DNA from 2 places in the Streptomyces luteogriseus genome. Region 2 is predicted to be linked to the other one. Evidence: riboswitches for the same ligand, from Rfam matches in the RefSeq annotation. Region 2 holds a riboswitch; the other holds the start of a gene.

Region 1 (15,706 bases), 4.6 Mb from region 2:
AGCAGGTCCAGGGAGCGCAGCAGCAGGAACAGCGGCAGGGCGGCCACCGCGAACGGGAACATCAGCCCCATGGTGAACAGCGTGAACAGCGCCTCGCGGCCCCGGAAGGCGAACCGTGCGAAGGAGAAGGCCGACAGGGCGGAGACCGCGACGATCAGGACGGTCGTGCCGATCGCGATCAGCGTGCTGTTGCCGATCAGCCGCCAGAAATCCCCGGAGCCGAGGATCTGGGTGTAGTTGGAGGCCACCCACGACTCGGGCAGTCCGACGGGGTTGCGGGAGAGCTCGTCGGTGGACTTGAAGCCGGAGAGCGCGGCGTAGAGCAGGGGGACGGCCATGACCGTGCCGACGACGGCCAGAACGAGGTGGAGGCCCCAGGTCCTGCCGCTCCCCGGAGACTTCTGACTGGCTGTCACTTTCCGTCACCCCGCATGGTCGTGGTGGCCCCTTCCAGGTCGCGCCGGAGGACGAACCGCTGGTAGGCGAGTGCGAAGACGAGGCTGATGCCGAACATGACCACGCTGATGGCGCTTGCGTAGCCCACCTGGTAGCGCTTGAAGCCGTACTGGAACATGGTCACGGCCATGGTCTCGGAGTGGTGGTCGGGGCCGCCCGCGGTGGTCACCCACACCAGGTCGAAGAGCTGGATCGACCCGATGACCGCCAGGAACACGCTGATGCGCAGGGTGGGTGCGAGCAGCGGCAGCGTGACGTTGCGGAACCGCTGCCAGGCACTCGCTCCGTCGATGAGCGCCGCCTCGGTCAGTTCCCGGGGGACGGCCTGGAGCCCGGCCAGGTACAGCATCATGTGGAAGCCGAAGTACTTCCAGGTCATGACCAGGAAGACGGTCGCCATCACGGTGGACGGGTCCGCGAACCACTCTCCGCCCAGCCCCTCCAGCCCGACTTTGCCGAGGACCTGGTCGGCGAAGCCGTCGTCCGGGGCGAAGATCATGCCGAAGAGGATTCCGGTGATGGCCTCGGACAGGACGTACGGGGCGAAGAACAGCATCCGGTACACCGCCCGGCCGCGCATCCGCTGGTTGAGCAGAACGGCCATGGCGAGCGCGAACGGCAGCTGGAGGGCGAGCGACAGCACCACCAGGACGAGGCAGCGCCACAGGTCGCCGAGGAAGACGCCGTCCTGGAGGAGCCTGGTGAAGTTCTCGCCGCCGATGTAGTCGGAGGGCATGCCGAAGCCGCCCCAACGGAAGAACGCCGCGTACAGGGCGAAGAGCATCGGCAGCAGTACGAGCCCCATGAACAGCACCAGGGCCGGGAGCTGGAACCCGGCGGCGGTGAGCCAGTGCAGAGCGCGTCGCCGGGCCCGCCCCGTGGACCGGTCCGGGGCCGGGGGCGGGGAGCCGACGCCGGGGCCGGTCCGTTTGTCCGGCAGGAACGTGGAGGTCATCGCCGGCTACTGCTCTTCCTTCGCGGTCTTCGTGATCGACTGGGCGACCTGCCCGGGCGACTTGGAGCCGGAGATCAGCGCGGCCACGCTGTCGTTGACCTCCTGGCCGACGGCGGGCGCGTACGCCTGGTCGAGGTAGAGCTGGAAGCCGGTGGCCGCCTTCAACTGGGCCTGTACGGCCTTGATGTTGGGGTCGACGATGGCGCTCTCGGCCGCCGGGACCACGGGCAGCACACCGGTCTTCTTGACCAGTTCGAGGTCGGTGGCCTCGGATGCGAAGAACTTGAGGAAGTCGACGGCCTCCTGCGGGGCTCCCCGGCGCAGTGCGTGCCCGCCGCCTCCGCCGAACACCTCGGTGATGGCGCCCTTGCCGCCCTCGACCGCGGGGAACGGGAAGAAGCCGAGGTCCTTGCCGAGGCCCTTGCCCGAGTCGGCCTGGACCGTGGGCGCCCATTGGCCCATGAGCTCCATGGCCGCCTTGCCGTTGCCGACGGTGGCGGCCTGGCCGGTGGGGGTGGAGTAGGCGGCGCCGAGGTAGCCCTTCTGGAACGGCTGGAGGCCGACGAGTTCCTTCAGGTGCTCGCCCGCCTCGACGAAGGGGGCGGTGGTGAAGTCCTTGTCGTCGTAGGCCTTCTGGAGCGCCTCGGCGCCGGCGGTGCGCATGGCGAGGTAGGCCCAGTAGTACATGCCGGGCCACTTCTCCTTGCCGGCCAGGGCCAGCGGCGTGACCTCGGCGGCCTTCAGCTTGCGTACGGCGTCGAGGAAGTCGCTCCAGGTGGTCGGGGGCTCGGCGATGCCGGCCTTCTCGAAGAGCGCCTTGTTGTACCAGAAGCCGATCATGCCGATGTCGAACGGGATGCCGTAGGCCTGGTCGTCGATCAGGTACGGCTCCCTGGCGACCGGCAGCAAAGCGTCGCCCCACGGCTTGGTCCGGTCCGTGAGGTTTTCGACGAGCCCGGCGTCGACCTGCTGCTTCAGCACGCCGCCGCCCCAGGTGTGGAAGATGTCGGGCAGCTTCCCCGAGGCGGTCAACGCCGTCATCTTCGACTTGTAGGCGTCGTTCTCCATCTGGACGATCTTTATCTTGACCTTGGGGTTCTGTGCCTCGTACTTCCGGGCGAGTGCGGCCCAGACGCCCTTGGCCGGCTGGGTGGTGGAGATGTTCCACCATTCGATCGTGGTCGTCCCCGACGACCCTCCGTCCGAGTCCCCGCCGCATGCGGTCAGTGCCGTCATCCCCAGGCCTGCCGCGGCGGAGGCCGCCAGGAAGCCGCGGCGGGACAGTGCGGGGTCGCCCATCATGCGCTCCTCGAAAGTTTCGAACGAGATCCAGAAAGCTTCGTTGCTGCCGCACCCTAGAGACAGCGGCCAAAGCGTGGCAACCCCTTGTACGCGGTCAATCTCTCTGCGATGCAAGGACCTTGCGCCGTGGCGAAACATTCGGTTGCGCAGACGAACGTTCCGAGACCGGTGCGATCACGATCACGCAGGGTGTCCGCGCTCGAGCCGAGGCTCGACGCCGCTCACGCCCGGGGCGCAGGCGCGCCGCCCGCTCTCATCTCGCGTTTTCGCCCCTGCGGCCGCCAGGCCCGCCAGTCTTAACGGAAGCTTGACGCGCTCAGCCGCCTCATTCATGGGCCACCGCATCACGCTCCGCTTACGCTGATCGGGCCGTCCAGTGATGGCCGGAACCACGCCGAGCCGCACATCGGGAGCACGTCGATGGCCACCACCGAGCACCCGGCACCGAGCCGTCCGGAGCCCACCCCACCCAGCCGCCTGCGCGCCTGGATGCTGGAAGGCCTGTCCGACATGGGCAAGGACGGTGGCCACACCGGCCCCCACGCCCAGCCCGAGCCCCCGCACCGGGGACAGCGCTGGTGGCGGGTGATGTGCCTGACCGGCGTCGACTACTTCTCGACCCTCGGCTACCAGCCGGGCATCGCCGCCCTCGCCGCCGGACTGCTGTCTCCGATCGCGACCATCGTCCTGGTCGTGGTCACCCTGGCCGGCGCCCTGCCCGTCTACCGCCGTGTGGCCGAGGAGAGCCCCCACGGCGAGGGCTCGATCGCGATGCTGGAGCGGCTGCTCTCCTTCTGGCAGGGCAAGCTGTTCGTACTGACCCTGCTGGGGTTCGCCGCCACCGACTTCCTCATCACCATCACCCTGTCGGCCGCCGACGCCTCCACCCACCTCGTGGAGAACCCCCATCTGACCGGTGCCCTGCACGACAAGCAGATGCTGATCACCCTGGTCCTGGTGGCCCTGCTCGGGGCGGTGTTCCTCAAGGGCTTCCTGGAGGCGATCGGCGTCGCGGTCGCCCTCGTCGGCGCCTACCTCGCGCTGAACGCGGTCGTGGTGTCGGTCGGCCTCTACCACGTCATCACCGCCGGTCATGTGATCACCGACTGGTCGAGCGCCCTCACCGCCCAGCACAGCAACATCTTCGCCATGATCGGCGTCGCCCTGCTCGTCTTCCCGAAGCTGGCGCTCGGCCTCTCCGGGTTCGAGACGGGAGTCGCGGTGATGCCGCACGTCCAGGGCGACCCGGACGACACCGAGGCACGGCCGACCGGCCGCATCCGCGACACGAAGAAGCTGCTCACCACGGCCGCGCTGATCATGAGCGTCTTCCTGATCACGACGAGCTTCATCACCACCCTCCTCATCCCGGAGAAGGAGTTCGAGGCGGGGGGCCAGGCCAACGGCCGCGCGCTCGCGTACCTGGCACACGACTACCTGGGCAACACCTTCGGCACCGTCTACGACGTCTCGACGATCGCCATCCTCTGGTTCGCCGGCGCGTCCGCGATGGCGGGCCTGCTCAACCTGATGCCGCGCTACCTGCCCCGCTACGGCATGGCCCCGCACTGGGCCCGCGCCGTACGGCCCATGGTCATCGTCTTCACCCTGATCGCCTTCCTGGTCACCTGGATCTTCGACGCCGACGTCAACGCGCAGGGCGGCGCCTACGCCACCGGCGTGCTGGTCCTGATCAGCTCCGCCGCGATCGCGGTGACCATCGCCGCCCGCAAGGCCCGGCAGCGGAACTGGACCGTCGCCTTCGCGGTGATCTCCGCGGTGTTCCTCTACACGACCGTGCTCAACGTCATCGAGCGGCCGGACGGCGTGAAGATCGGCGCCTGCTTCGTCGCCGGCATCATCCTCGTGTCCCTGCTGTCGCGGCTGGCCCGGGCCTTCGAGCTGCGCGTGACCAGCGTGACGCTGGACCACATGGCGGAGCGCTTCGTGCGGGACATGGCCGGCCGGCGGATACGCTTCATCGCCAACGAGCCCGACCGGCGCGACATCGCCGAGTACCGCGCCAAGATCGAACAGATCCGGCACGACAACGACCTGTCCAGCCAGGAGGACTTCGTCTTCGTCGAGGTGACGGTCACCGACCCGTCCGAGTTCGAGGCAGGCCTGACCGTGCGCGGTGAGGTGCTGCACGGCCGCTACCGCGTCCTGACCCTGGAGTCGTCCTCGATCCCCAACGCCCTGGCCGCGCTGCTGCTGCACGTCCGCGACGCGACGGGCCGCACCCCGCACATCTACTTCGAGTGGACCGAGGGCGGGCCCTTCGCCAACTTCCTGCGCTTCTTCCTGTTCGGCCAGGGCGAGGTCGCCCCGGTGACCCGCGAGGTCCTGCGCGAGGCGGAGCCGGACCGCAAGCGGCGGCCCAGGGTGCACGTGGGCTGAGTCAGGCCGTCGCGCCCTTCCTGCCGAAGCCCCTTCGCGGCGGGCGCACCACGACCTGCCCGTAGTGGATCTCGCCCGTGATCCGTATTCGCAGCAGGACGGGGGCGTCGGCCGGCCGGCGGGCCTTGATCTCGGAATAGTTCAGCACCAGGCCGCCGGTGTCGACCACGACACCCGGCCGGGTCAGCAGCTTCAGGGCGCCTGCCCGCAGATCCAGGTCGATGTCCAGGGTGTCGTGGCTGATCACCGCGTCGGTGAAGTCCAGAGCCACCTCGCCCCACGCCGAACGGATCTCCAGCCGCCGCGGCACCACCCAGCCGTCACACCGGCGGGTCGAGGCCCCCTCCTGCCGGATCCGGACGACGTCCTCGGCCCCGCCGGACGCCTGACCGGCCACCGCGGGAAGATCCGCCGTCAGCACGGCGAGCTCGCCCACCGTGCGTGCGGACAGCGCCGTCTCCAGCCGCTCCTCGAGCTCCTCCAGGGTGAGCCGTCCGTCACCCGCGGCGACGCGCAGCACGTCCACGACCCGGTCCCGGTCCGCGTGCGACGCCCTCACCTCGGGCGATCCACCCGTCCGCGCGATCTCGGCCGCCATCACTCCACCCCCGATCCCCCGGGCACGCCACCCGGCCCACCCACTCGACCACTAACGCTATATCGCGTCATACCCAACGGCCAACCCCGCAGCCCCCGTTCCCTCCCGGCGCCCCTATCGTGACCGGCATGCAGTCCTACACGATCGGCCAGGCAGCACGGCTGCTCGGCGTCAGCCCGGACACCGCCCGCCGCTGGGCGGACGCGGGCCGCATCACGACCCACCGCGACGAGGCCGGGCGACGGCTCGTCGACGGGCGGGACCTGGCCGCCTTCTCGGTCGAACTCGCCCGGTCCGGCACCGCCGAGGAGGACACCCCGTACACCTCGGCCCGCAACGCCTTCCCCGGCATCGTCACCGCGATCAAACTCGGCGACGTCGCCGCCCAAGTGGAGATCCAGGCCGGCCCGCACCGGCTCGTCTCCCTGCTCACCCGCGAGGCGGTGGAGGAACTCGGCCTTGAGGTCGGCATGGAGGCGACAGCCCGCGTGAAGTCGACGAACGTACATATCGACCGCGTCTGAACCCGAGGGGAGGCGGAGGCGACGCAAACGCACGCCTGCCAGGGCGAACGCCGATATCGGGCTACCGTGCCCCCATGAGCCTGAGCATCGGCAACCAGCTCGCCGGCACCGTCACCGCCGTCACCCCTGGCGAGGCCATGGCGACGGTCAGGGTCCGTCTCACCGGCGGCCGGAACCTCACCGCGGCGATCACCCGCGAAGCCGCGGAAGACCTCCGCCTCACCCCGGGCACCGCCGTGCGCGCCCTGATGAAGTCGACGGAGGTCTCCCTGGCCACCGCACCCGTCGAGGGCCTGTCGATCCGCAACCAGCTCCGCGGCACGGTCACGGACCTCGCCGCCGGCGACGCCATGGCATCCGTCCGCGTCACAGTGGAGGGCGGCGAACTGACCGCCGCGATCACCCGGGAGGCCGCGGAGGACCTGGCCCTGTCACCCGGGCTCCCCGTCGTAGCACTGATCAAGGCGACCGAGGTGTCACTCGCCACCGCCTGACCGGCCGGTGAACGGCGGGAGGGACCCCGCACCGCGGAGCCCCTCCCTGTGACCGGTCGGCCGGTCAGTCCTCGTACGCGTCCAGCGGCGGGCAGGAGCAGACGAGGTTGCGGTCGCCGAAGGCCTGGTCGATGCGCCGCACCGGCGGCCAGTACTTGTCGGCGGTCGACACCCCGGACGGGAAGACGGCCTCCTCACGGCTGTAGGCGTGCTCCCACGCCCCGGCGAGCGCGCCGGCGGTGTGCGGGGCGCCGCGCAGCGGGTTGTCCTCCGCGGGCCACTCGCCGGAACCGACCTTCTCGATCTCGGCGCGGATGGCGATCATCGCCTCGCAGAAGCGGTCCAGCTCGGCCAGGTCCTCCGACTCGGTCGGCTCGATCATCAGCGTCCCGGCCACCGGGAACGACATGGTCGGCGCGTGGAAGCCGTAGTCGATCAGCCGCTTGGCGACGTCGTCGACGCTCACGCCGGTCGCCTTGGTCAGGGGCCGCAGGTCGATGATGCACTCGTGCGCGACGAGCCCGCCGGGGCCGGTGTAGAGCACCGGGTAGTGCGGCTCCAGCCGCTTGGCGATGTAGTTGGCGCTGAGCACGGCCACCTGTGTGGCCCGCTTCAGCCCCTCGCCGCCCATGAGCCGGACGTACGCCCACGAGATGGGCAGGATGCCGGCGGAGCCCCAGGGGGCCGCCGAGATGGGGCCGACGCCCGTCTCCGGGCCTGCCGCGGGCTGCAGCGGGTGGTTCGGCAGGTAGGGCGCGAGGTGCTCGCGCACCGCGACCGGGCCGACGCCGGGACCGCCGCCGCCGTGCGGGATGCAGAAGGTCTTGTGCAGGTTCAGGTGCGAGACGTCGCCGCCGAAGTGCCCCGGCTTGGCGAGCCCGACGAGCGCGTTGAGGTTGGCCCCGTCGACGTAGACCTGCCCGCCCGCCTCGTGCACCTGTGCACAGATGTCGGCGACGTGCTCCTCGAACACACCGTGCGTGGACGGGTACGTGATCATCAGCACGGCCAACTGGTCGCGGTACTGCTCGATCTTGGCCCGCAGGTCCTCGACGTCGATCTCGCCGTCCCCGGCGGTCTTCACGACGACGACCTTCATGCCGGCCATCACGGCGCTGGCGGCGTTGGTGCCGTGCGCGGACGACGGGATCAGGCACACGGTGCGCTGTGCGTCCCCGTTGGCCCGGTGGTATCCGCGGACCGCGAGCAGACCGGCCAGCTCGCCCTGCGACCCGGCGTTCGGCTGGAGGGACACCTTGTCGTAGCCGGTGACCTCGGCGAGCCGGTCCTCCAGTTCGTGGATGAGGGTGAGGTAGCCCCCGGCCTGCTCGGCCGGCGCGAAGGGGTGCATCTGCCCGAACTCGGGCCACGTGACCGGCTCCATCTCGGTGGTCGCGTTGAGCTTCATGGTGCAGGAGCCCAGCGGGATCATGCCGCGGTCGAGCGCGTAGTCCCGGTCGGCCAGCTTGCGCAGGTAGCGCAGCATGGCGGTCTCGGAGCGGTGCTGGTGGAAGACGGGGTGCGTCAGGTAGTCGTCGGTGCGCAGCAGCGCGGCCGGGAGCCCGTCCTCGGTGGCCGCGTCCAGCGCCTCGACGACGCCCTCGACGCCGAAGGCCGCCCACACGGCACGCAGCTGGGCCCGCGTCGTGGTCTCGTCGCAGGCGATCGAGACGTGGTCGGCGTCGACGGGACGCAGATTGACCCCGTGGTCCCGCGCGGCGGCCACGACCTCGGCGGCCCGGCCCTCGACGCGCACGGTCACCGTGTCGAAGTAGGAGCCGTGCACGACCTCGACCCCGCCGTTCGCGAGTCCGGCGGCGAGGACCGTGGCGTACCGGTGGGTGCGCCGGGCGATGCCCTTCAGGCCCTCCGGGCCGTGGTAGACGGCGTACATGCCGGCCATGACGGCGAGCAGCACCTGCGCGGTGCAGATGTTGCTGGTCGCCTTCTCCCGGCGGATGTGCTGCTCACGCGTCTGCAGCGCCAGCCGGTAGGCCTTGTTCCCGTCGGCGTCCACGGACACGCCGACGAGCCGCCCGGGCAGGCTGCGCGCCATCTTGTCCTGGACCGCCATGTAGCCGGCGTGCGGTCCGCCGAAGCCCATGGGGACGCCGAAGCGCTGCGTCGTGCCGACGGCGATGTCCGCGCCGAGCTCGCCGGGCGACTTCAGCAGCGTCAGCGCCAGCAGATCGGCGGCGACGGTGACGAGCGCGCCGAGCTCGTGCGCCCGGTCGATGACCGGCTTGATGTCCCGCACGGCACCTGAGGCGCCCGGGTACTGGAGCAGTACGCCGTTGATCTCACGCTCGGCGATCTCGGCGGGAATGCCCTCACTGAGGTCGGCGACGACGACCTCGACGCCGGTCGGCTCGGCGCGGGTCTGGATCACCGCGATGGTCTGCGGCAGCGTGTCCGCGTCGACCAGGAACAGGCCCTTCTTGTTCTTGCCAAGCCGCCGCGACAGTGCCATGGCCTCGGCGGCCGCGGTGCCCTCGTCGAGCAGGGAGGCGCCGGACGTCGGCAGCCCGGTCAGGTCGGCGACCATCGTCTGGAAGTTGAGCAGCGCCTCGAGGCGGCCCTGCGAGATCTCCGGCTGGTACGGCGTGTAGGCCGTGTACCAGGACGGGTTCTCCATGACGTTGCGCATGATGACCGGCGGCGTGAACGTGCCGTAGTAGCCGAGGCCGATCATGGAGCCGAGGACCTGGTTGCGGTCGGCGAGGGAGCGCAGCTCGGCGATCACCTCGGCCTCGCTGCGGGCGCCGGGGAGGTCCAGGGCCTCGGCGCTCTTGATCACGGCCGGGACCGCGGCGGCCGTGAGCTCGTCGAGTGAGCCGTAGCCGACGTGGGCGAGCATCTTGGCGCAGGCCTCGTGGTCGGGGCCGATGTGGCGCTGCTCGAAGGGGACTGCCTCTTCGAGCTCGGAGAGCGGAATGCGGTGGGCGGTCATTACGGAGGCCTCCTGGTCGACACGACCTGCGAGGGGCACCACGGCACGGGTACCCGGACGGCCTCCCCCTCTGTCATCTCAACCTGAGAGCTTCACCGGATCGCCCGAAGGCCTCCGGCTTTCACCGTCGGTGAGAGCGGAAGCCGTCGACACCCGCCCTGCTTTCCAGAGTGACCTCGTCCGCGCGGTACGTGAGCCTGAGAGATTCCGGGGAGGATTTGCTCCTTCGGCGCCTCCGATGATGTCTGGAGGACTCTCCCGCGCGGGGTCAACAGCCGCTGCCAGCGTACCAGCGAGGTCAACGCACGAACCTTCGAGTGGCCGCATCCCCGCTTGTACCGTTTTGTAGTGTTTACGGATGAGGTGCGACCATGTGGAGGGCCCGTGCGAACCGATATCGATCCGCGCAACCTGATCGGCCGCAAGGCGTTCGACCGCAACGGGACCAGGATCGGCACGATCGACGAGGTCTACCTCGACGACGCCACGGGCGAACCGGAGTGGGCGGCCATACGCACCGGCCTGTTCAGCAGGGACGCCTTCGTCCCCCTGGAGCCCAGCGAACTGATCGAGGGGGCCCTCCACGTCCCCTTCGAACGCGCCCTGATCAAGGACGCTCCCGATTTCGGCGTCGGCCGCCACCTCTCCCCCGAGCAGGAACTGCAGCTCTACCATCACTACGGCCTCGACGTCGCCGCCCCGCCCCCGCTGCCGGATCACGACTTCGGCAAGCTGGCGGGCACCGACGAGCCGGCCTGAGGCCCCGGTCCGGGCACGCGGCCTCCCCCGTCCGGCCCTCGTAAGACCAGCGGCAGCGGATCCGCCGCCTCCAGGTCCGGATCGTCGACCCGGAACGTCCGCACTCGCCCGGGCTCCGAGTCAGGCGTCTCGAACCGTACGGTGACCCGCCCGAGGCCGCTGCCCTGCACCCATCCGTGCCCGAACTCGGTGTGCCGCACGTCGTGCCCGGCGGGCCACCGCCGCTCGGCGAGCGACGGCTGCTCCTCGGCTGCCACGGCGGCGGCGTGCTCCTCGACCGGGCCCTCCGCGACCGCCCGCTCCCCCGCCGCCTGCGCGAACAGGTCCTCCTGCGTGTAGTCGGCGAGCCCGCTGACCCCCACCCCGAGGAGCCGCACCCCGCCGGTCGTGTCGACCGAGTCCAGCAGTCTGGCCGCCGCCTCGCGGATCACCGCGGGATCGTCCGTGGGCCCGCGCAGCGTCTCGGACCGGGTGAGCGTCGAGAAGTCGTACCGCCGCACCTTCAGCACGATCGTCCGCCCCGACAGCCCGGCCCCGCGCAGCCTGCGCACACACCGCTCGGCGAGCCGCTGCACCTCCAGCCCGACCCGCGTCCGGTCATGGATGTCCACGTCGTAGGTGTCCTCGACCGACACCGACTTCGTTTCCCGCTCCGCCACCACGGGCCGGTCATCGCGCGCCAGGGCCATGGCGTACAGACCGTGCCCATGCGCCTTCCCCAGCAGCCGGACCAGCTCGTCCTCGCCCGCCTCGACGATCTCCTCGACCGTGGTGATCCCGGCCCGCCGCAGATGGTCGCCCGTCGCCGGCCCCACCCCCGGAAGCGTCCGCACCGACATCGGCCCGAGCATCGCCCGCTCGGTGCCGGGCTCGATCACCACCAGCCCGTCGGGCTTGGCCGCCTCCGAGGCGATCTTCGCGAGCATCTTGGAGGCGGCGAGGCCCACCGACCCCGTGAGCCCCGTGACGGCCCGTATGTCCGCGCGCAGCTTGATCCCCGCCAGCCGCGCCGACGGCTCGTCCCAGGCCACGCCCCCGGCCTCCAGGTCCACGAAGGCCTCGTCCAGACTCAACGGCTCGACCAGCGGCGACAGCGCACGCAACAGCTCCATCACCCGCTCGCTGATCGACTTGTAGAGATGGAAGCGCGGCACGAGATACGCGGCGTTGGGAGCGAGCCGCCGGGCCTGCCCCATGGGCATCGCCGAGTGCACCCCGAAGACCCGTGCCTCGTACGACGCGGTCGCCACCACCCCGCGCGGTCCGAGCCCGCCCACGACCACGGCCTTCCCGCGCAGGCTCGGCTTGGACGCCTGCTCCACCGAAGCGAAGAAGGCATCCATGTCGAGATGCAGGATCGTAGGCGCGGTTCTCACATCTCCGATGCTGCCCTACGCCACTGACAACGCCCCGCGCGTCAGCCCCGGACACCCCACGGAAAACCGTGTACGGCCCGGCGCGGAAACGTCCCGCCTCCTGCGACCGCGTACATCTCGCGTTGCTGGACGGCTCAGACGGCCCGGTTCCGCCGACGCGCCAGCTCGTCCGCCGGGTTGGGTCCCACGAGGGTCTCGCCGGTGTCGATCCGCTCGCCGTGCAGCTGGGACAGCGCGCTCTCGACGTCCCGCCACACCACGCCGACAGCGATCCCGAACACACCCTGGCCGCCCTGGAGCAGGGCATGGACCTCGTCGGGCGAGGTGCACTCGTAGACCGTCGCGCCGTCGCTCATCAGCGTCATGCGCTCCAGATCACTGAAACCGCGTTCCCTGAGGTGCTGGACGGCCGTGCGGATGTTCTGCAACGACACCCCGGTGTCGAGGAACCGCTTGACGATCTTCAGGACGACCACGTCCCGGAAGCTGTACAGCCGCTGCGTCCCGGACCCGTAGGCGGGGCGCACGCTCGGCTCGACGAGCCCCGTGCGGGCCCAGTAGTCCAACTGCCGGTAGGTGATGCCGGCGGCCGCACAGGCCGTGGGGCCGCGATAGCCGATCTGCTCGGACGCCATGGACGTCGTCCCTCCGCTGCTCGGCACCGCTGTCGGTCGCTGCGGAGCGTGATCGGCCGCACCACCGGGCTGGGGGCATCCCCCGCCCGGGAGGGATCGTGAGCCGGGGGGAGCGTACGGACCGCTCGCCCTGAGACTGCGCTCGGGGCCACCCCCGGCCGTACCGTCGCCGCTGCTTCTCACGCCGACCTCCGTCCTTGACCTGCCTTCTCGACGGTAGGCAGTCACCAGGGGTGCGTCAACGATCGCCACACTCGCCACGCCGAGTGATAATCACCCTGAGAGTGGTTTCCCGTGCCCCACCGCGGGGAAAGGCTAGCCGAATGCGCCCGGCACGAGCCGTATGACGCTCTCACGCGCCACCGGCACATGCGGGCATTTCACCCGTCACACAAACGGCGGCGGCCCGGTCACGGACCACATCGTCCGCCGGGCCGCCCACACGACTCTCACAACGCTGCCCGCTCCCCGGGGAGCTCACTGGCTGCTGGTGCCGAAATCCTCCGGGGAGATCTGGTCGAGGAACTCGCGGAACTTCTCCACCTCGTCCTCCTGCTCGTCCGGAATCGCGATACCGGCGTCGTCGAGCACCGTGTCACTGCCGTAGATCGGCGTCCCGGTGCGCAGCGCCAGCGCTATGGCGTCGGACGGGCGGGCGCTCACCTCGACGCCGCTCGCGAAGACCAGCTCCGCATAGAAGACGCCCTCACGCAGGTCCGTGATGCGCACTTCCGTGAGCTCCTGGCCGACGGCTTCCAACACGTCCTTGAACAGGTCGTGTGTCAGCGGCCGCGCGGGAGCCATCCCCTGTTGGGCGAAGGCGATCGCCGTCGCCTCCCCCGGTCCGATCCAGATGGGGAGGTAACGGTCGCCTCCCACTTCACGCAGCAGCACGATCGGTTGGTTGGAGGGCATTTCGACCCGGACACCTACGACATCGAGCTCGTTCACACAGCAACCCTAGGCCGTGCTCGGGACGTTTGGGTAGTCGGGCCGGGATCGGGCGCCTGATCCGGCCCCCTGTCGCCCGGCCGCCTCAGGGCAGCCGCACCCCGAGCGCCGTCCGCACCAGCGCGGCGTGCAGCTTCACCGTGAGCCCCGCCAGCTCCTTGGTGCGGGCCTCGGCATGAGCCCTGGTCTGCGGGTTGCGGTGCCGCCTGAGCGGTGCCACCACCTGGTCCACGAGCCCGGCCTCACGGTCGGCGGCGGCCTTCATCACCCGCAGGTGCCGCGGCTCGATCCCGAATTGCCCGAGTTCGACGACGAGCAGGGCGACGGTGACCGCCCCGGCGTCGTACGCCCCGTCCTCCAGTGGGGTGAGGAGCCCGTAGGACTCCCACTCCTCGAGCTCCCGCTCGCCGACGCCGACGGCGGCGAGCAGCTCCTGCCGGCCGATCCTGGCCGCTGTGGGCTCCTCGGGCGGCTCGGAGACGGACGCACCGTCGCGCTGACGCCCCACGACCGGCAGCTGCACGGCCTCACCGCGCTCCATGGCCTCCAGATGCTCCCGGATCACCTTCAGGGGCAGATAGTGGTCCCGCTGCATCCTCAGGACGTGACCGAGGCGCTCGACGTCATGGGCGCTGAATTTGCGGTACCCCGACGGGGTCCGCTGCGGCTCGATGAGCCCTTCCGACTCCAGGAAGCGGATCTTGGAGATGGTCACTTCGGGAAACTCGTCGCGCAGCGCGTTCAGCACCGAGCCGATGCTCATCAGCCCACTGTCCGTGGCGGCGGTGCCGCGCCCGGCACCGCCGCTCGGTGTATGCAGCATGGACCTTCCCTGACGGATGGACCTTCGCTGGGTCTGTCCGGACCGAGCCCGGTCAGTAGCCCCGCTGGCTGGCGTAGAAGACCAGCCGGTACTTGCCGATCTGCACCTCGTCGCCGTTGTTCAGGGCGACCTGGTCGATCCGCTCCCGGTTCACGTACGTGCCGTTCAGGCTGCCCACGTCGGCGACGGTGAACGAACCGTCCTGACCGCGGCGGAACTCCACGTGACGCCGGGACACCGTCACGTCGTCCAGGAAGATGTCGCTCTGCGGATGCCGGCCGGCCGTGGTCAGGTCGCCGTCCAGCAGGAAGCGGCTGCCCGAGTTCGGCCCGCGGCGCACGACCAGCAGCGCCGAGCCCAGCGGCAGCGCGTCGACGGCGGCCTGGGCCTCGGGCGACAGCGTCGGCATCGGCGTCTGACCGGTGGTCTCGCTGTCGTAGGCCTCGAGACCGGAGATGGAGATCGTGGAAGTCGTCTCGGACGGACGCTCCGGCGTCGCCCCCGCCCGCAGCGGCGCGCCGCAGTTGGAGCAGAAGCGGCTGTTCTCCGCGTTGCGGTTACCGCACCTCGTACACACCAGGGCCGACATGGGATCCTCCTGCCGCGGCTGCCCACCGGGGGCGTTGGACGCATACGGGTCGGAAAACCCTCCACCCGCACTTGAGGTCGACGGTTGCCCGAAACCTATGCCGCCGGGCTGCGCAGGGTCAACCGACGGCGCGCCCTGACCTCCGGAAACGTCGCCGCCAGGGCCACCGACCTGGTCCCGGAACAGCGGCCGCTGGCCCTCCGCGTCAGGCTGGGCGCGATGGCGAGCGGTCGCATTGTCGCTGCCTTCTCGCGCGCTCTTGCCGAACAACTTCGCAAACAACTTCACGGGCGATTCCCCTTGACCGAAACAGACCCGCCCGTGGGGCAGGACGAACCCTGACTGAACACTCTGGCCGACCCGGACATCCTGACAACGTCCGTCTGCACCAGACAGTTTCCACCACGCACCGCCCATTCGGTGCGCCGACCCCCCGCAACCTCATGCCCTCGCCGGACGCCGCCCATGCACCCCCGGCTCACTGCGAGGACGACCGAGCGTAGTCAGGCCGCTTCGCTGCTCGCAAGGCGTCCACGACGATGTCGGTGGACCGCTCGATCGTGACGGTGGCCTGTTCCTTCTCGAGAGTCTGCACCACGCCTCCGGGGATGTTGAGCGCCGGCTCGAGGTCCTGCGACTTGCCGATGACCTTGAAACGATAGGGCGCGTTGATCTTGTTCCCGTCGACGCCCACGCCCTTGCCCGAGTCCGTGAGATACGTGCCCGCGACGACCCGTACGCCGTTGACCTGGATCGCCTCGGCACCCGCCGCGCGCAGTTCCTGGATCGCGTCGAGCAGCATGTCCGCCTCGACCGTCCCCTTCGTGTCCTGGATCGTCATGGTGATGCCGGGCCCCTGCGCGGCCACGGTGCCCGCGAGGATGCCGAGTTGCC
Region 2 (15,706 bases):
CGCGGCGAGGCCGGAGGCGGCGAAGTCCACGGGGATCTGACCGAAGGCCTGGACGGCGTCCGCGTGCAGTGGGACGGCGAACTCGGCTGCCACGTCGGCGAGTTCACGCACGGGCAGGATCGTCCCGATCTCGTTGTTCGCCCACATGACGGTGGCGAGGGCCACGTCGTCGGGGTTGCGGGCGATGGCCTCGCGCAGGGTTTCCGGGTGGACGCGGCCGTGGGAGTCGACCGGCAGGTACTCGACGGTGGCGCCCTCGTGTTCGCCGAGCCAGTGCACGGCGTCGAGGACCGCGTGGTGCTCGACGGGGCTGGCGAGGACGCGGGTGCGGGCCGGGTCTGCGTCACGGCGGGACCAGTAAAGGCCCTTGACGGCCAGGTTGTCGGCCTCCGTGCCGCCCGAGGTGAAGACGACCTCGCTGGGGCGGGCGCCGAGGGCTTCGGCGAGGGTCTCGCGGGCCTCCTCGACGGTGCGGCGGGCCTGCCTGCCGGATGCGTGGAGGGAGGACGCGTTGCCGGTGGCACCCAGCTGGGCGGTGAGCGCCTCTGCCGCCTCCGGGAGCATCGGGGTGGTCGCGGCGTGGTCGAGGTAAGCCATGGTGAGCCCGATTCTACGGCTCCCCTTCGACCGGCCTCAGATCAAGGCTGGACGAACATGAACCGCCTCGCGGCGCGGCGACGGCCCGTCGTCCCCGGGCCCGGCCGCGGCGTACCGGCGGACGGCTGTCCGACGGCGGCTCAGAAGCTCCACGAGATCGTGCTGTCGAACTCCATGAAGGCCGCGAGGACCAGCAGGTCGGCGACGCCCAGACCCAGGCCCAGCAGCGCGCGGCCGCGGCGCTCGGTGCCGCGCCACAGGGCGACGCTCGCCAGCACGATGGCGATCGGGCCGAGGAAGAGGTTGAGCACGAGCAGGCCGAGGAGGCCGAGGATGAAGGACGCGACGGCCATGCCGTCGGTGTCACGAATGCCGGTGCGGCGCGAGGCCGGGGCGGTGAGCTGCATGGTGATCGACTCCCGAAGTCGGATCGAGGGGACGGTGGACGGGGTCGGCGTCAGTGGGCCTGCGTGTGGCGCCGGCGACCACGCTCGCGGAGCGCGAAGATGCCGAGCCAGACGGCGATGACGGCGCCGACGGCGACGGAGAAGGTGAGCGGCGCGTGCGCGACGGTGCCCAGGACGACACCCAGCAGCAGGAGCGCGGCGACGATGAACAGCACGGGTAACAGCCCCCAAGATTTCGGTGAACGGTTGTAGTTACAGTTGTTCACTGACTTCCCAGTCTAACGGCTCTCATGACTTTTCAATTCCAGAGAACAGTTGTTAACTGCATGGTATGAGTCACACCCTCGGCATCCGGCAGGCCCAGAAGCAGAAGACCCGGCAGGCACTCCTGGACGCGGCCCTGGCGCTGCTGGAGGAGCAGAGCCTGAGCAGCCTGGGACTGCGCGAGGTCACTCGCGCCGTCGGTGTCGCCCCGACCGCCTTCTACCGCCACTTCCGCTCCACGGCGGATCTGGGCGTGGCCCTGGTCGAGGAGGCGCTGGGGAGCCTGCACCCGATGATCCGGACGACGGTGTCCGCGACCGGCGACCACGAGGAACGCGTCACGCGCGCCATCGAACTGATCGCCCGTCATGTCGACGGGTACCCCGCCCACGTCCGCTTCATCGCCCGTGAACGGCATGGCGGAGTCCAGCCGGTCCGCGAGGCGATACGGGACCAACTGGCCCGGTTCGCCCACGAGGTCAAGGAGGAGCTGGCCAAGGACCCGGTGTCCGAGGGCTGGAGCGAGGACGACCTGCTGATGCTCGCCCACCTCTACGTCGACCAGATGCTGAGCACGGCGTCACTGTTCCTGGAAGCCCTGGAGGGGCCGGAGGAGGAGCGCCCGGAGCGGACCCGGCAGGTCGCACAGCTGGCGGCCCGCCAGATGCGGCTGATCGGCCTCGGCCGCCATCACTGGCTGGATTGACACCCTCGTACGCCGGATCCACCCTCGTGACAACGCACAGGGGCGGCGCGCCCGTTACCCGGACGCGCCGCCCCTGCCGTGCCCGGGCGGGCCTTCGATACGCCTGCTGTTCCTACAGCGCCACTGCCCCTACTGTGCCGCCGCCCCCATTGCGCCTGCCGCTCTTCCCGCGACTGCCCGCCGGCAGAGTTCAGCCCAGCCGGACCCGGGCCAGCTGCCGGGACTGTGCGACCAGCCGGTCCGCGCCGTCCCACACCTCGGCGTCCTCCTCCAGGAAGCCGCCGGCGAGGTTGCGCGTGGTGATCGACACCCGCAGCGGGCCCGGCGCCGGGCGGCAGCGCACGTGCACGGTCAGCTCGACGGTCGGCACCCAGCCCTTCAGCCCGATCTCGAACGCGGTGGGCGGCAGGGCGTCCACCGCGAGCAGCAGGGAGAGCGGGTCGGGGTCGCGCCCGTCCGCGAGGCCGAACCAGGCACGCATCTCGCCCTTGCCGGAGGGCTGCCCGAGGGCCCAGCCCAGGGTCGACGGGTCGAGCTTGAGCATCAGCCGGTCGGTGATGGCCGAGCTGCCGTCGACCGGGGCGGGTCCGTCCTCCGGGCCGAAGCAGTGCTCCAGCGGCGGAATCGCGGGCGGTTGGGCCGACGTACGGACGTCGTCAGGCAGGGTGTCCAGGTCACCGTAGGAGGCGAGGACGCGGATGCGTTCCACCTCGCGGCCCTCGTCGTCGTACTGGAAGAGGGAGGCCTGGCCGGTCGACAGGGTGCGGCCGGTGCGGACGACGTCCGTGCGGACGACGGCGGGGCCGGGCTGGGACGCGGTCAGGTAGTGCGCCGAGATCGTGAAGGGGTCGGCGTGCGGCAGGGCGTCCGCGAGGGCGCGGCCCAGGACGGCCAGCAGATAGCCGCCGTTGACGGCGCTGATGATCGTCCAGCCGGCCGAGAGGTCGATGTCGTAGACGCCCGGCGCGCGGCGGGTGAGCGCGGTGTCGCGGTCGAACTCGCTGTCGCCGATCGTGGCCCGGGCGGCCGGGGCGGTGGCTGCTTCTGGCATGGCTGAACAGTACAAGAACTCACTACTAAGCGGTAGCTTTCCTGCTCGGGGCCAGGGTCGCGCCTTGGTGAGACACGGGCAATTTCTCGGTAAGTGTCCGACTCGTCCGTAAACCCCAAGGCCCTGCGCGTCCTCTACAGGGGCATGAGCCTCACCGGGACGCCGTTCCTCTGCACACTGGTCGTACTCTCCGTGGCCGCCCTCGTCCTGCCTCTGGTCCTCTGGTCGCGCATCCGCGGACCCAGGGCCCTGCGTGCCGCGGCCCGGGCGCTGATGCTGCTGTTCGCGCAGGGGACGGCCGTGGCCCTGGTCTTCACGCTGGTCAACAACGCCAACAACCTCTACGACAACTGGGCCGACCTGCTCGGCACCGGCGACCATGTGCAGCAGGCGGCGAACCTGGGCGCCGACGGCACCGGCGGGATCGCGCTCCGGCGGCTGCCCAGGGTGCGGCAGACCTTCGAGCCGGCCGGCGGGCCCGGGACGGGCGCGGCCGGCGGGGTGCGGGTGACCCAGCTCAGGGGCCGGGTGTCGGGGGTGAACGCCGAGGTCTACGTCTGGCTGCCGCCGCAGTACGGCGAACCGGCCTACCGGCACCACACGTTCCCGGTGGTGGAACTGCTGCCCGGCTACCCCGGTTCGGCGAAGGCGTGGTTCGGCTCGCTGCACGCGCACGAGCAGCTGGAACCGCTGATGCGCAGCGGGCAGGTCGCCCCGTTCATCCTGGTCGCCCCCCGCACCAACCTGCTGGCCGGCGTGGACACCGGCTGCGCCAACATCACGGGCGCGGTCAACGCCGACACCTGGCTGAGCGTCGACGTGCCGAAGATGGTCACGGACAACTTCCGCGCCCAGCCAGCCCCGCGGGGCTGGGCCGTCGCCGGCTACTCGGCCGGGGCGCACTGCGCGGCCCGGCTCGCCGTCGCCCACCCCGACCGCTACCGGGCCGCCGTCAGCCTGTCCGGCTACAACGACCCCATCGGCGAACGCGACTCCCTCACCGCGCAGAGTCCCGCCCTGCGCGCCGCGAACAACCCCTGCCTGATGCTGCGCAGGTCGCCCGTCCCGCCCCGGATCGCGCTGTACCTCTCCGGCCAGCCGCACGACGGCTACGAGGCCGCCGTGGCCCTGGAGCAGACCGCGAAGGCCCCGACGACCGTGCACGTCGTGTACATCCCGAAGAGCGCGGGCGGCCACAACATGGCGCTGTGGCGGCCGCAGGTGGTCCCGGTGTTCCGATGGCTGACCCAGGAGATGGGCCTGCGCCCTGTCACGGCAGGACGGGCTGCTCCTCCTCGCTCACGGTCGACCGGCGGTGCCACGCCCGCGGAGCTCGCCAGTGGTACCGCATCGCGAGCAGGCGCAGTACGAAGGCGGTGATCACCGCGAGACCGCTGGTGAACGGGTTCAGGGCGTCGTAGCGGATGCACAGGGCGGCCAGGGCGGAGCCGACGATCGCCGGGACCGCGTACAGGTCGCGGTCCCACCGCAGCAGCGAGGGCACCTCGTTGGCGAGGACGTCCCGCAGCACACCGCCCCCCACGGCGGTGGTCAGCCCGAGTCCGGCCGAGGCGGTCAGGCCGAGCCCGTACTCGTACGCCTTGATCGTGCCGGCCACGCAGAACAGGCCGAGGCCGGCCGCGTCGAAGACGTTCACCGCGCCCTGGATGCGCTCCACCTGGGGATGCAGGAAGAAGACCAGGAGGGTGGCGAGCAGCGGGGTGAGGAAGTACCCCAGGTCCGTGAAGGCGGCGGGCGGTACGGCCCCGATGACCAGGTCCCGGAACAGCCCTCCGCCCAGCGCGGTGACCTCGGCGAGGACGGCCATGCCGAACACGTCGAAGTTCTTGCGCACGGCCAGCAGGGCGCCGGAGATCGCGAAGACGAAGATGCCGATCAGGTCGAGCGTGTGCTGGACGGAGGGGCTGAAGAGTTGCTGGAGCACCCGGCCATTTTCACCCACGGGTGAGCCCCCGCCCTGATGTACGAGGGCGGGGGCTCGGGGTGACTCACTTCTCGACGGTCGCGGTGTCGTTCCCCGCGGTCTTCGCCACGGTGCTCTCGGCGGCGGCCTCGTGCGCCGACGACAGCAGCTTGGTGTCCTGCGGCTGCTGGTCCGCGAAGTTCTCCGGGTGGTGACAGGCGACCTGCTGCCCGGCCCGCAGCTCCTTGAGCGGCGGCTCGGTCGTCTTGCAGATCTCCGTCGCCTTCCAGCACCGGGTGTGGAAGCGGCAACCGCTCGGCGGGGCGATCGGCGAGGGCACGTCGCCCTTGAGCAGGATGCGCTCGCTCTTGGCGCCCCGGCGCTTGGGGTCCGGCACCGGCACGGCCGACAGCAGGGCCTTGGAGTACGGGTGCATCGGCGACTTGTACAGCTGGTCGCGCTCGGCCAGCTCGACGATCTTGCCGAGGTACATCACCGCGATCCGGTCCGACACGTGCCGGACGACCGACAGGTCGTGCGCGATGATCACATACGTCAGACCCAGCTCGTCCTGGAGGTCGTCCAGCAGGTTCACCACCTGAGCCTGGATCGACACGTCCAGCGCGGAGACCGGCTCGTCCGCCACGACCAGCTTGGGGTTGAGCGCGAGCGCGCGGGCGATGCCGATGCGCTGGCGCTGGCCGCCGGAGAACTCGTGCGGGTAGCGGTTGTAGTGCTCGGGGTTGAGGCCGACCACCGACAGCAGCCGCTGCACCTCCTTCTTCACACCGCCCTCGGGCTCGACGCCCTGGAGCCGGAAGGGGGCGCCGACGATCGTGCCGATCGTGTGGCGGGGGTTCAGCGAGGAGTACGGGTCCTGGAAGATCATCTGCACGTCGCGGCGCATGGGGCGCAGCTCGCCGGTCTTCAGGTGCGTGATGTCCTGGCCCTCGAACTCGACCGAGCCGCCGGTCGGTTCCAGCAGCCGGGTGATCAGCCGGCCCATGGTCGACTTGCCGCAGCCCGACTCGCCGACGACGCCGAGCGTCTCGCCCCTGCGCACCTCGAAGTCGATGCCGTCGACGGCACGCACCGCGCCGGTCTGCCGCTGGAGCAGGCCCTTGCGGATCGGGAAGTGCTTCTGAAGGCCGCTCACCTTCAGCAGGACCTCGCCGTCGGCGGTGGTGCCCTTGGTGAGGGTGCTCCCGCTGGTGTCCGGTGTGCTCACCGTTTTGTCGTCGCTCACAGCTTCGGCGCAATCTCTTCGGTCCAGATACGCTCCCGCTGCTCCTGCGTCATGTGGCAGGCGGCCCAGTGCGAGCCGCCGACCTCGGTCAGCTCGGGGCGGACCGTGCGGGTGACGTTGTCCTTCGGGATGTCCGCGTACGGGCAGCGCGGGTTGAAGGCGCAGCCGGACGGGAGGTTGATGAGGGAGGGCGGCGCGCCCTTGATCGGGATGAGCCGGTCCGTCTCCTCGCGGTCCATGCGCGGCATCGAGCCGAGCAGGCCCCAGGTGTAGGGGTGACGGGGCTCGGAGAAGACGCCTTCGGCGGGGCCGCGCTCCACGCACCGGCCGCCGTACATGACCAGCAGGTCGTCGGCCATCTCGGCGACCACACCCAGGTCGTGGGTGATCATGATGACCGCGGAGCCGAACTCCTTCTGCAGATCATGGATCAGATCGAGGATCTGCGCCTGCACGGTGACGTCCAGGGCGGTGGTCGGCTCGTCGGCGATGAGCAGCTCGGGGTTGTTCACCAGCGCCATGGCGATCATGGCGCGCTGACGCATACCGCCGGAGAACTCGTGCGGGTAGCCGTCGACGCGCTTGGCGGGCTCGGGGATGCCGACCCGGTCGAGCATCTCTATCGCCCGCTGCTTGGCGACCTTCTTGCTGACGTCGTGGTGGACGCGGTACGCCTCGACGATCTGCTGCCCCACCGTGTAGTAGGGGTGCATCGCCGACAGCGGGTCCTGGAAGATCATGGCCATCTTCCGGCCGCGCAGCCGCCGTACCTCGTCGGGGTCGGCCCCGATCAGCTCCTGGCCGTCCAGCCAGACCTCGCCGGAGACCCTGGCGCGGGCCGAGCGGTGCAGGCCCATCACGCCGAGCGAGGTGACCGACTTGCCGGAGCCGGACTCGCCCACGATGCCCAGGGTCTTGCCCTTGCGCACGTCGAAGCTGACGCCGTCGACGGACTTGACCAGGCCGTCGTCGGTGTCGAAGTGGATGCGCAGATCACGGACGGACAGGAACACGTCGTCCGGGACGGACGCGGCGGTGGTGTCCGGTTCGCCGAGCGCGGCTTTGTCGAGCTTGCTCACGAGTACCTCACCCGGGGGTCGATGGCGGCGTACACCAGGTCGACGATCAGATTGCAGAAGACGATGAAGAACGCGGCGACCAGGGTCACGCCCATCACGATGGGCAGGTCGTTGTCCTTGATGGCCTGGACGGAGTAGGCGCCGATGCCCTGGAGGGAGAACACGGTCTCGGTGAGCACCGCGGTGCCGACCAGGGTGCCGAAGTCCATGCCGAAGATGGTGACGATCGGGGTGAGCGCGGAGCGCAGGCCGTGCTTGGCCACGACCGTGGTCTCCTTGAGACCCTTGGCCCTGGCCGTTCTGATGTAGTCCTCGCTCATCGTCTCCAGCATGCCCGCCCGGGTGAGCCGGGCGTAGAGCGCGGAGAAGAGGAACGCGAGGCTGATCCAGGGCAGCATCAGGTGCCAGGCCCATTCGGCCGGGTTGTCCGTGAACGGGACGTAGTCGATGCTCTCCCAGACCGGGATCTCGTAGACGAAGAGCGCGAGCAGGATCTGGCCGGTGAAGAAGATCGGCAGCGAGACGCCGGCGAGCGCGATGAACATGGAGAAGCGGTCGATCGGCTTGCCCTTGCGCAGTGCCGAGATGACGCCGGTCGTCACGCCGGTGACCAGCCAGATCACCGCCGCACCGATGGCCAGCGAGAAGGAGACGGGGATCCGCTGCTCCAACTGCGGCCACACCTCGATGTGGCTCTTGAAGGAGTACCCGAAGCAGGGTGCGCTGCAGTGCGTCGCGTCGGGACCGAACTTGTAGTCGGCACCCACCACGAGGCCCTTGATGAATTCCCAGTACTGCACGTAGACCGGCTGGTCCAGCCCAAGGTTTTCCTTGATCGCGGCGACGGAAGCGGGGTTCGCGTCCTTGCCCACGTACTGGGTGGCCAACTGGTCGGCCGTCTGCCCGCCGATGCGGGGGACCAGGAAGAAGATGGCGAAGGTGACTGCGCTGACCACCAGCAGCAACAGCACTGCGCCCATGACGCGTCGGAGGATGTACGCAGCCACAGCTGTACGGCCCCGGGTGGCCGCGGCGGGGTCGTCCGCCGCGGCCACCCGGTGCCTTCACCTGCCTTTCGAAAGGATCCGGCCTGCTGAATTACTTCGAGGAGCTCATCAGCAGGTAGTCGTACATGCCGAGGTAGGCCTGCGTGACCGTGACGTTCGTCGCGGACGTCGGCCGGAGCAGCAGGTTCTTGCGGTAGACCAGCGGGACGACCGAGGCGTTGTCGAGGACCATCTTGTCGATGTCACCCCAGGCCTTGGTGCGGGCCGCGTCGTCGGTGTTGGCGATCGCGTCCGTCAGGGCCTTGTTGATCTTCGGGTCGTCCAGCTCCATCAGGTTGTTGCCGCCCGAGGGCTTGATGGCGGCGCCGTTGACGATCTGGTCGAGGAAGCCGTAGCCGGTCGGCCAGTCGGCACCCCAGGCCATCGAGAGCATGCCGAGCTTGTTGTCGTGGACGTAGCTCGGGACACCGGCGAAGTTCGAGAAGTACTTGCCGGAGGGGAACTGCTTGATCTCGATGTTGATGCCGATCTTCTTCAGCGACGCCTGGATGGCGGTCGCCGCGGCGATCTCGGCGGGGCGGTCGGAGCGGGCCGTCAGGATCGTGTTGAAGCCGTTCGGCTTGCCGCACGCCTTCAGGGCCGCCTTGGCCTTGGCCACGTCACCCTTGTGACCGTCGGTCGCGTAGGTGTCGAACTTGGTGTAGCCGTTCACCGACGGCGGCAGCAGCGTGGTCGCCACGTCGCCCTTCGGCGAACCGCCCATGGCGTCGAGCACCGACTGCTTGTCGAGGCCCCACTGAACGGCCTTGCGGCAGTCGGCGTTGTCGAACGGCTTCACGTTCACGTTGAGCGCGATGTACTGCGTGGCGCCCGCGTAGGAGCTGTCCGTCTGGTTGGCGTACTTGCCGCGCAGCACCTTCGGCTGGGTCTGCGGCTGCACACCCGTGCCGGCCGCGTCAGCCGTGATCTTGTCGGAGAGCAGGTTGTTGTCGACCGTGACCGGGTTGACCTTGAACTTGATCGTGATCTTGTCCGGCAGGGCCTTGCGGATCGGGTCCGTCTTGGCGTCCCACTGCTTGTTGCGCACGAGGGTGGCGCCGCGGCCCTCCTCGTAGGACTGGAACTGGTACGGGCCGGTGGACTGGATGGCCTGGACGTACTTCGCACCGGTGTCCTTCGCCTGCGGCACGGGGGCCGTCTGCGAGAACGTCGCGAGGTAGTCGAAGTCGGCGAACGGCTGCTTCAGCTTGAAGACGATCGTCCGGTCGTCCGGCGTCTCGATGGACTTCAGGCCCTCGGCGGCCTTGTCCTTGTACGGGCCCTTGTACTTGTCGCCGCCCTCCAGGTACGCCTTGAAGTACGTCGGGCCGTTGGACAGTGCCTCGGGCGCGAAGTTGGAGCGCTCGATGGCGTACTTGACGTCCTTGGACGTCACCGGGGTGCCGTCCTGGAACTTCACACCCGCACGCAGCTTGTACGTCCAGGTCTTGGCGTCCGGGCTGGACTTGCCGAGTCCTTCGGCGAGGTCCGGCACGACCTCCAGGCCTGCCTTGCCCGCCGCCGGCTTGAACGTGGTGAGCGTCCTGCCGTAGAGGCGGGAGAAGTTCTGGACCCAGCCGTAGTACGTGTTGCCCGGGTCGAGGGAGTCCGGCACGTCCGAGTGCTCGTACGTGGCCGTGCCTCCCTTCTTGTCCGACGCGTTGACGATCGAGTTCAGCGCGGCGTCCTTCTTGCCGTTGCCTCCCCCGTCGTTGTCGTCACCTCCGCCGCCGCACGCGGCAGCACCCAGCGACAGTGCCAGGACCGACGCAACGCCGGCGGTCACCCTTCTCGTCTTCACCTGAGGAAGCTCCCTCATTCGATGGATCACTTGCTGCGAGGGTCGAGGGCGTCACGCAGCCCGTCACCCAGCAGGTTGAAGGCCAGGACGGTGATGAAGATCGCCAGTCCGGGCACGAACATGTACTGCGGATCAGCCGTGTAGAGATCCACAGCGTTGCTGAGCATGCCGCCCCAGGAGGCCTGCGGCGGAGCGATACCGACGCCGAGGAAGCTCAGCGCGGCCTCGAACAGGATGTTCGTCGGGATGATCAGCGTCGAGTAGACGAGGATCGGTGCGACGAGGTTCGGGAGCAGTTCCCGGAACAGGACGTACGGGCCGCGTGCCCCGAGGCTTGTGGCGGCCTCGATGAACTCCCGCTTGCGCAGGGTCATCGTCTGGGCGCGCACGATGCGGCCGATGTACGGCCAGCTGAAGAAGCCGATCACGAAGATCAGCACACTGATGCGCAGGTTCAGGCCTTCGAGGCCGAAGAACCCGTCCTGCACGGAGGCGGAGATCGAGATCGCGAACAGCAGCAGAGGGAAGGCCAGGAACGTGTCCATGAGCCTGCTGATCACACTGTCGATCCAGCCGCCGTAGTACCCGGCGACGACACCGAGCACGGTGCCGATGCACACGGACAGCAGCGTGGCGCCGCCCGCGACCAGGAGGGAGACCCAGGAGCCGTCGATGATGCGGGCGAGCATGTCCCGGCCGTACTGGGGGTCCACGCCGAGCGGGTGGTCCCAACTCATTCCTCCCCAGCCGCCCTTGGGAGCGAGCAGCGCCGGGTCGATGAGGTCCTGGTTGAACTTGTTGGGATCGAGGTTGAAGATCCACTGGATCGGCTTGGAGAACACCGCCAGCAGCGTGAGCAGGATGACGACGACGCCGCCCGCCATCGCCACCTTGTCCCGCTTGAAGCGCATCCAGGCGATCTGGGTGAGCGAGCGCCCTTCGATCTGGCTCTTCTTGACCCCGGAGAGCACTGCCTCGGGCTGTGCTCCGGCTTCCGCCCCCGTGGTCTCGATCGGTGCGGTCACGGTGCGATTGACCCCTCTCGGGCCGGCGATCGCCGAGCCCCTGGCTGCCGCTGTAGCGGTTTTGTTTGTCTCGTACACAAGACCGACCCGGCCCGTGTCTTGCGGGGAGTCTTCAACGCTTTGGCGATCTGTTGCCAGACTTGGCGGTGAAAGGATGCGTAAACGTGATGCTGTCTGCGGGGTTCCGTTATCCGGACAACGGGTAGCGGGGGTCGGACGCGCCAAGACAGGGGAATTTTAGGACAACCTGCCGCTTTTCGCCCCTATCTACGCGCGGAGAGCTGAGCGGTTGTCGCGTTCGGCGGGTGACGCGGGAAGGACTCCGGGGGCGACTTCGAGCCGGTCAGTACCGGCCCTGCGCCGGAGGGTATCCGTAGCCGGAGACCGGCGCCTGGACGGGGGCGGTGGCATGGGCCTCGCGGTCGTAGAACGGGCGGGCGTTCGCGCGCAGCCACATGGCCACCGGGTCGTGCTCGTCGGACATGGCGACGGTCGACACGGGGAGTCCGTCCGGTACGGCGCCGAGGGACTGCTGCATCATCGCGCGCACGGAGTCCACGGCCGGCGGCGAGGTGTCGTACACATCCAGTCCGATGGCGAGGTACGGCGCCCCCAGCGCGGGCTGCACCCAGACCCGGCGCAGCGAGCGGACGGCCGGGGTGCGGTGGGCGTTCTGCGCGAGCAGGGCGTAGAACTGCGGGACCTCGATGGCGGGTTCGGACAGGCGCAGGGGGCCGGCGGGCTGGCGGTCCAGGCCCGTGGCGATCCGGCGCAGGTCGAGCCAGGGGATGCCGACGCCGCCGCCGGGGGCGTGCGGGTTGAGCCAGAGTCCGAAGTGGTCGGGGTAGAGGGCCCGGGCGACGTCGACGCCGTCGATCACCTCGTACGACCGGTTCCAGCCGCTGGCGGACAGCTCCTGGGCGGAGGTCACGCAGGGGGCGTAGCCGTGACCGTCGACGTCCATGTTCCCGTACTGGGCGTCGGGGGAGCCGGCCTGCCCGTGCCACAGGAGCATCCAGATCTGGCCGGTGTGCGGGGTCGCGAGCGCGCGCAGGAGTGCCTCGTAGGCGTCGTAACGCCCGGGCGTGACCTGGCGCAGCATGTGCTCGACCTGTCCGGCCGCGGCCGTGCCGCTCGCGCTCACCTTTACCGCCCCTTCGTACAACGCCTCGACGGTGCCCTAGCTTAAGCCCGCGCGAGAGATCGGAGCCTGGGGTCGTATCGCGGCCGCGGGTCGTGGGTGGTTCTCGCGCCGTTCCCCGCGCCCCTGAGGTGCCGCCCTACCGCTGGAAAAAGGGCCGGACCCTCTCCCGCATCCACGCTCCCACCGGGTCCTCCGTCACATCCAGGAGCACCAGGTTGACCGGCCAGGGGGCCGGGGCGGCGGTGACCGCCCGGGTGAGGGCGTCCAGGGGCAGGGCGCGCAGGTCGCCCTCCCACTGGGAGAGTTCGACGCCCACGAACATCACCGGGTCGGCGGTCTCGATGGCGGCGAGACAGCGGCGGGCCGTGACGACGACACCCGTCGCCTCGAACTCGGCGGAGGCGGCGGCGAGGAAGTCCACCGGGTCGTCCTGCCAGTCGGGCTCGAAGAGGCGGACCCGGCCGCCGCTCGCGGGGCCGTCCAGCGGGGTCCGGCCGGCCCGGCACAGCTCGGCCACGGCGGGCGGCGGCAGCGGGATACCCACCACACCACCCGGGTTGACGGCTATGCCCGCGTGCGGAGGCAGGCCGCGGGCGAACTCCACGGCGGGCGCGATGGTGTACGACATGTGGGAGCCGACGACCTGGCGGAACTGCTCCTCGGAGCTGAACACCGGCACGAACGCCTGGCCGTCGATCTCGATGCCGGGCAGATCGAGGGGGCCGCTGTGCGGGCCGCCGCCGCTGGGCAGCGGGATCCACACGAAGCTCCGCCCGAGCACCTCGACGATCCGCCCGCCGGCCGCCGGTCCGGCGCCGAGGGAGGCCGAGAGCACCTCCTCCAGCTCGTTGCCGGGCCAACCGCCGTGCGGGTGGGTCTGCGTCTGCGCCGGGAAGTCCGCGGAGAAGTCCGCCGGGATGTCCATCTGCCTACCGCCTGCCTGGAACCACTGCTGTGGCTCAAAAGGCTAACGGCTGACGGAGCGCCGGGGGCATCGGGAACGGGACCGGTGTACGACGGCGCGGGCTCAGCCCGTGAAGCCGATTCTGTGGAGGGTGTTCGCCGTGTCCCGGTCGGCGAGGACGGCCGAGCCGCAGCCGGCGGGGAGATCGCCCCGTTCCACCGCGCGCAGCAGGCGGTTGCTCGCCGCGCGGTGGCGCAGGAACGCGTAGCGCGAGACGCCGCGGCCGCGGTCGCGCTGACCGGCCAGGGCCTGCTCGGGCGTGACGTCGAGGAGGAGCAGGTGGAGCGTGCCGTCCCGGCGGCGGGCCTCGCGGGCGAGCCAGCGCCGGACCCAGGCCTGGGTGCCGCAGTCGTGCACGACGACGCCCTCCCCGGTGCGCAGGACGCGGCGCAGCCCGGCGTAGTGGGAGAGACGGACGAGCGGACGGTAGAGCGCGTACGGCAGGGCGCGCGGCATGCGGCGCTCCCAGCGGTCGCGCGTGTCCTGGGAGTCGACGCGCCGGCCCGGCACGGTGCGCCGCATCAGCGTGGACTTGCCGCTGCCGGGCAGGCCCGTGACCACGACGAGGTCGCGGGGGCCGAACAGCAGCGCGTGCGGGCCGCCCCCGGGGCGGTCGCGCAGGTCGCGGACGACCGGCGCCGGCGCCGGCGCCGGGGCGCGGACCGCCCGGACCGGAGCGGCGGCCGGCTGCTCGGGCAGCGCGATGCCCGTCGTCGCGTACGCGGTGGTCCTGTTCACCGTGATCGTCCTCCCCTGGGGCCAGGTACGGAGTCCCATCCCCGCCGAGTGTAAAGAGAAGGTAATGCCGCTGGCCTCTCATTTACGTTCTCGTCCTGCAACAGGGCTGCTACAGGTCGCTGTGCCCGGCGCGCGGGACTCGTGCACTCCCTGTGAAAGGTCCCCCTGCCGCGCCGGAAGGATGCGTGCAATGATGTGCGCGCCAACTGCATACCGGCCGTTTGAATCCGCGCGGGAGAGTCCTCAGCACCGCAAGAGCTGGGGCGCCGAAGGAGCAAGTCCCTCCCTTGAATCTCTCAGGCCCCGTTACCGCGCGGGCGAGGCACATCTGAAAAGCGGGCCGCCCCCTGTCCTCGACGGGGATGCGGCTCCACCCAAGGTGCAAGCCAAGGACCCCTCGGGTCATGGCGAACCTCTCAGGTTCCGATGACAGATGGGGAGGAACGACCTCGCCCGTCATTGCCTTGGGAGACGACCGACCGTGAGCAGTACAGGAGAACTCCGTCACACCGCGCTCGATGCCCTGCATCGTTCGCTCGGCGCGACGATGACCGACTTCGCCGGCTGGGACATGCCCCTGCGCTACGGCTCCGAGCGCGACGAGCACCTCGCCGTGCGCACGAAGGCCGGCCTGTTCGACCTCTCCCACATGGGCGAGATCACCGTAACCGGGCCACAGGCCGCCGCCCTGCTGGACTTCGCCCTGGTGGGCAACATCGGCGGCGTGAAGCCGGGCCGGGCCCGCTACACCATGATCTGCCGGGCCGACGGCGGCATTCTGGACGACCTGATCGTCTACCGCCTCGGCGAGACCGAGTACATGGTCGTCGCCAACGCCTCCAACGCCCAGGTGGTGCTGGACGCGCTGACCGAGCGCGCCGCCGGCTTCGACGCCGAGGTGCGCGACGACCGGGACGCCTACGCGCTGCTCGCCGTCCAGGGACCCGAGTCGCCGGGGATCCTGAAGTCCCTGACCGACGCCGACCTCGACGGCCTGAAGTACTACGCCGGGCTGCCCGGCACGGTCGCGGGCGTCCCGGCCCTGATCGCCCGGACCGGCTACACCGGCGAGGACGGCTTCGAGCTGTTCGTGAAGCCCGAGCACGCGGTCGAGCTGTGGCAGGCCCTGACCAAGGCCGGCGAGGGCGTCGGGCTGGTCCCGTGCGGTCTGTCCTGCCGCGACACGCTGCGCCTCGAGGCGGGCATGCCGCTGTACGGGCACGAGCTGACCACCTCCCTGACGCCCTTCGACGCCGGGCTCGGCCGCGTGGTGAAGTTCGAGAAAGAGGGCGACTTCGTCGGGCGCGAGGCCCTGCGCGAGGCCGCGGCCCGGGCCGAGTCCCAGCCGCCGCGCGTGCTCGTGGGCCTGGTCGCCGAGGGCCGCCGCGTCCCGCGCGCCGGGTACGCGGTGGTCGCCGGCGGCGAGGTGATCGGCGAGGTCACCTCCGGCGCCCCCTCCCCCACGCTCGGCAAGCCGGTCGCGATGGCGTACGTCGATCCCGCGCACGCCGCGCCCGGCACGAGCGGCGTGGGCGTGGACATCCGGGGCAGTCACGAGCCGTACGAGGTCGTGGCGCTGCCGTTCTACAAGCGCCAGAAGTAGACACTGGCCGAAGGGCCGCGGCGGCGAGCCCCTGCCCGTCGTCCCAGCTCACCAGCAGTCCCCCCTTCCACAGCACTCCCGCGCGTACAGGAGAATCCAGGCCATGAGCAA

The links. Region 2 has a riboswitch for glycine ahead of gcvT (glycine cleavage system aminomethyltransferase GcvT). Riboswitches for the same ligand answer to the same signal wherever they lie in the genome.
Region 1: linked by a shared signal. The riboswitch ahead of gcvP (aminomethyl-transferring glycine dehydrogenase) and the one ahead of gcvT (glycine cleavage system aminomethyltransferase GcvT) in region 2 are both predicted to bind glycine.

Annotation. Positions count from the first base shown of each region.
Region 1 covers NZ_JACHMS010000001.1:7,290,865-7,306,570, reverse strand. Annotated here, with positions in the region: gene BJ965_RS32595 (carbohydrate ABC transporter permease) at 1-338, opposite strand, end outside; gene BJ965_RS32590 (carbohydrate ABC transporter permease) at 413-1,411, opposite strand; gene BJ965_RS32585 (extracellular solute-binding protein) at 1,418-2,710, opposite strand; gene BJ965_RS32580 (APC family permease) at 3,134-5,113, shown strand; gene BJ965_RS32575 (DUF1707 SHOCT-like domain-containing protein) at 5,115-5,711, opposite strand; gene BJ965_RS32570 (TOBE domain-containing protein) at 5,840-6,235, shown strand; gene BJ965_RS32565 (TOBE domain-containing protein) at 6,310-6,729, shown strand; gene gcvP (aminomethyl-transferring glycine dehydrogenase) at 6,794-9,679, opposite strand; glycine riboswitch at 9,855-9,950, opposite strand; gene BJ965_RS32555 (PRC-barrel domain-containing protein) at 10,064-10,438, shown strand; gene BJ965_RS32550 (DNA polymerase IV) at 10,396-11,814, opposite strand; gene BJ965_RS32545 (MerR family transcriptional regulator) at 11,949-12,632, opposite strand; gene BJ965_RS32540 (bifunctional nuclease family protein) at 12,927-13,400, opposite strand; gene ftsR (transcriptional regulator FtsR) at 13,486-14,223, opposite strand; gene BJ965_RS32530 (FHA domain-containing protein) at 14,276-15,229, opposite strand; gene BJ965_RS32525 (DUF881 domain-containing protein) at 15,291-15,706, opposite strand, start outside.
Region 2 covers NZ_JACHMS010000001.1:2,647,261-2,662,966, forward strand. Annotated here, with positions in the region: gene BJ965_RS11510 (cysteine desulfurase family protein) at 1-597, opposite strand, end outside; gene BJ965_RS11515 (hypothetical protein) at 738-1,004, opposite strand; gene BJ965_RS11520 (hypothetical protein) at 1,055-1,219, opposite strand; gene BJ965_RS11525 (TetR family transcriptional regulator) at 1,336-1,974, shown strand; gene BJ965_RS11530 (thioesterase family protein) at 2,165-3,025, opposite strand; gene BJ965_RS11535 (alpha/beta hydrolase) at 3,170-4,405, shown strand; gene BJ965_RS11540 (trimeric intracellular cation channel family protein) at 4,296-4,970, opposite strand; gene BJ965_RS11545 (ABC transporter ATP-binding protein) at 5,035-6,195, opposite strand; gene BJ965_RS11550 (ABC transporter ATP-binding protein) at 6,192-7,274, opposite strand; gene BJ965_RS11555 (ABC transporter permease) at 7,271-8,281, opposite strand; gene BJ965_RS11560 (ABC transporter substrate-binding protein) at 8,373-10,139, opposite strand; gene BJ965_RS11565 (ABC transporter permease) at 10,148-11,146, opposite strand; gene BJ965_RS11570 (enhanced serine sensitivity protein SseB C-terminal domain-containing protein) at 11,490-12,290, opposite strand; gene BJ965_RS11575 (enhanced serine sensitivity protein SseB) at 12,427-13,215, opposite strand; gene BJ965_RS11580 (AAA family ATPase) at 13,318-13,992, opposite strand; glycine riboswitch at 14,215-14,314, shown strand; glycine riboswitch at 14,315-14,435, shown strand; gene gcvT (glycine cleavage system aminomethyltransferase GcvT) at 14,426-15,595, shown strand; gene gcvH (glycine cleavage system protein GcvH) at 15,699-15,706, shown strand, end outside.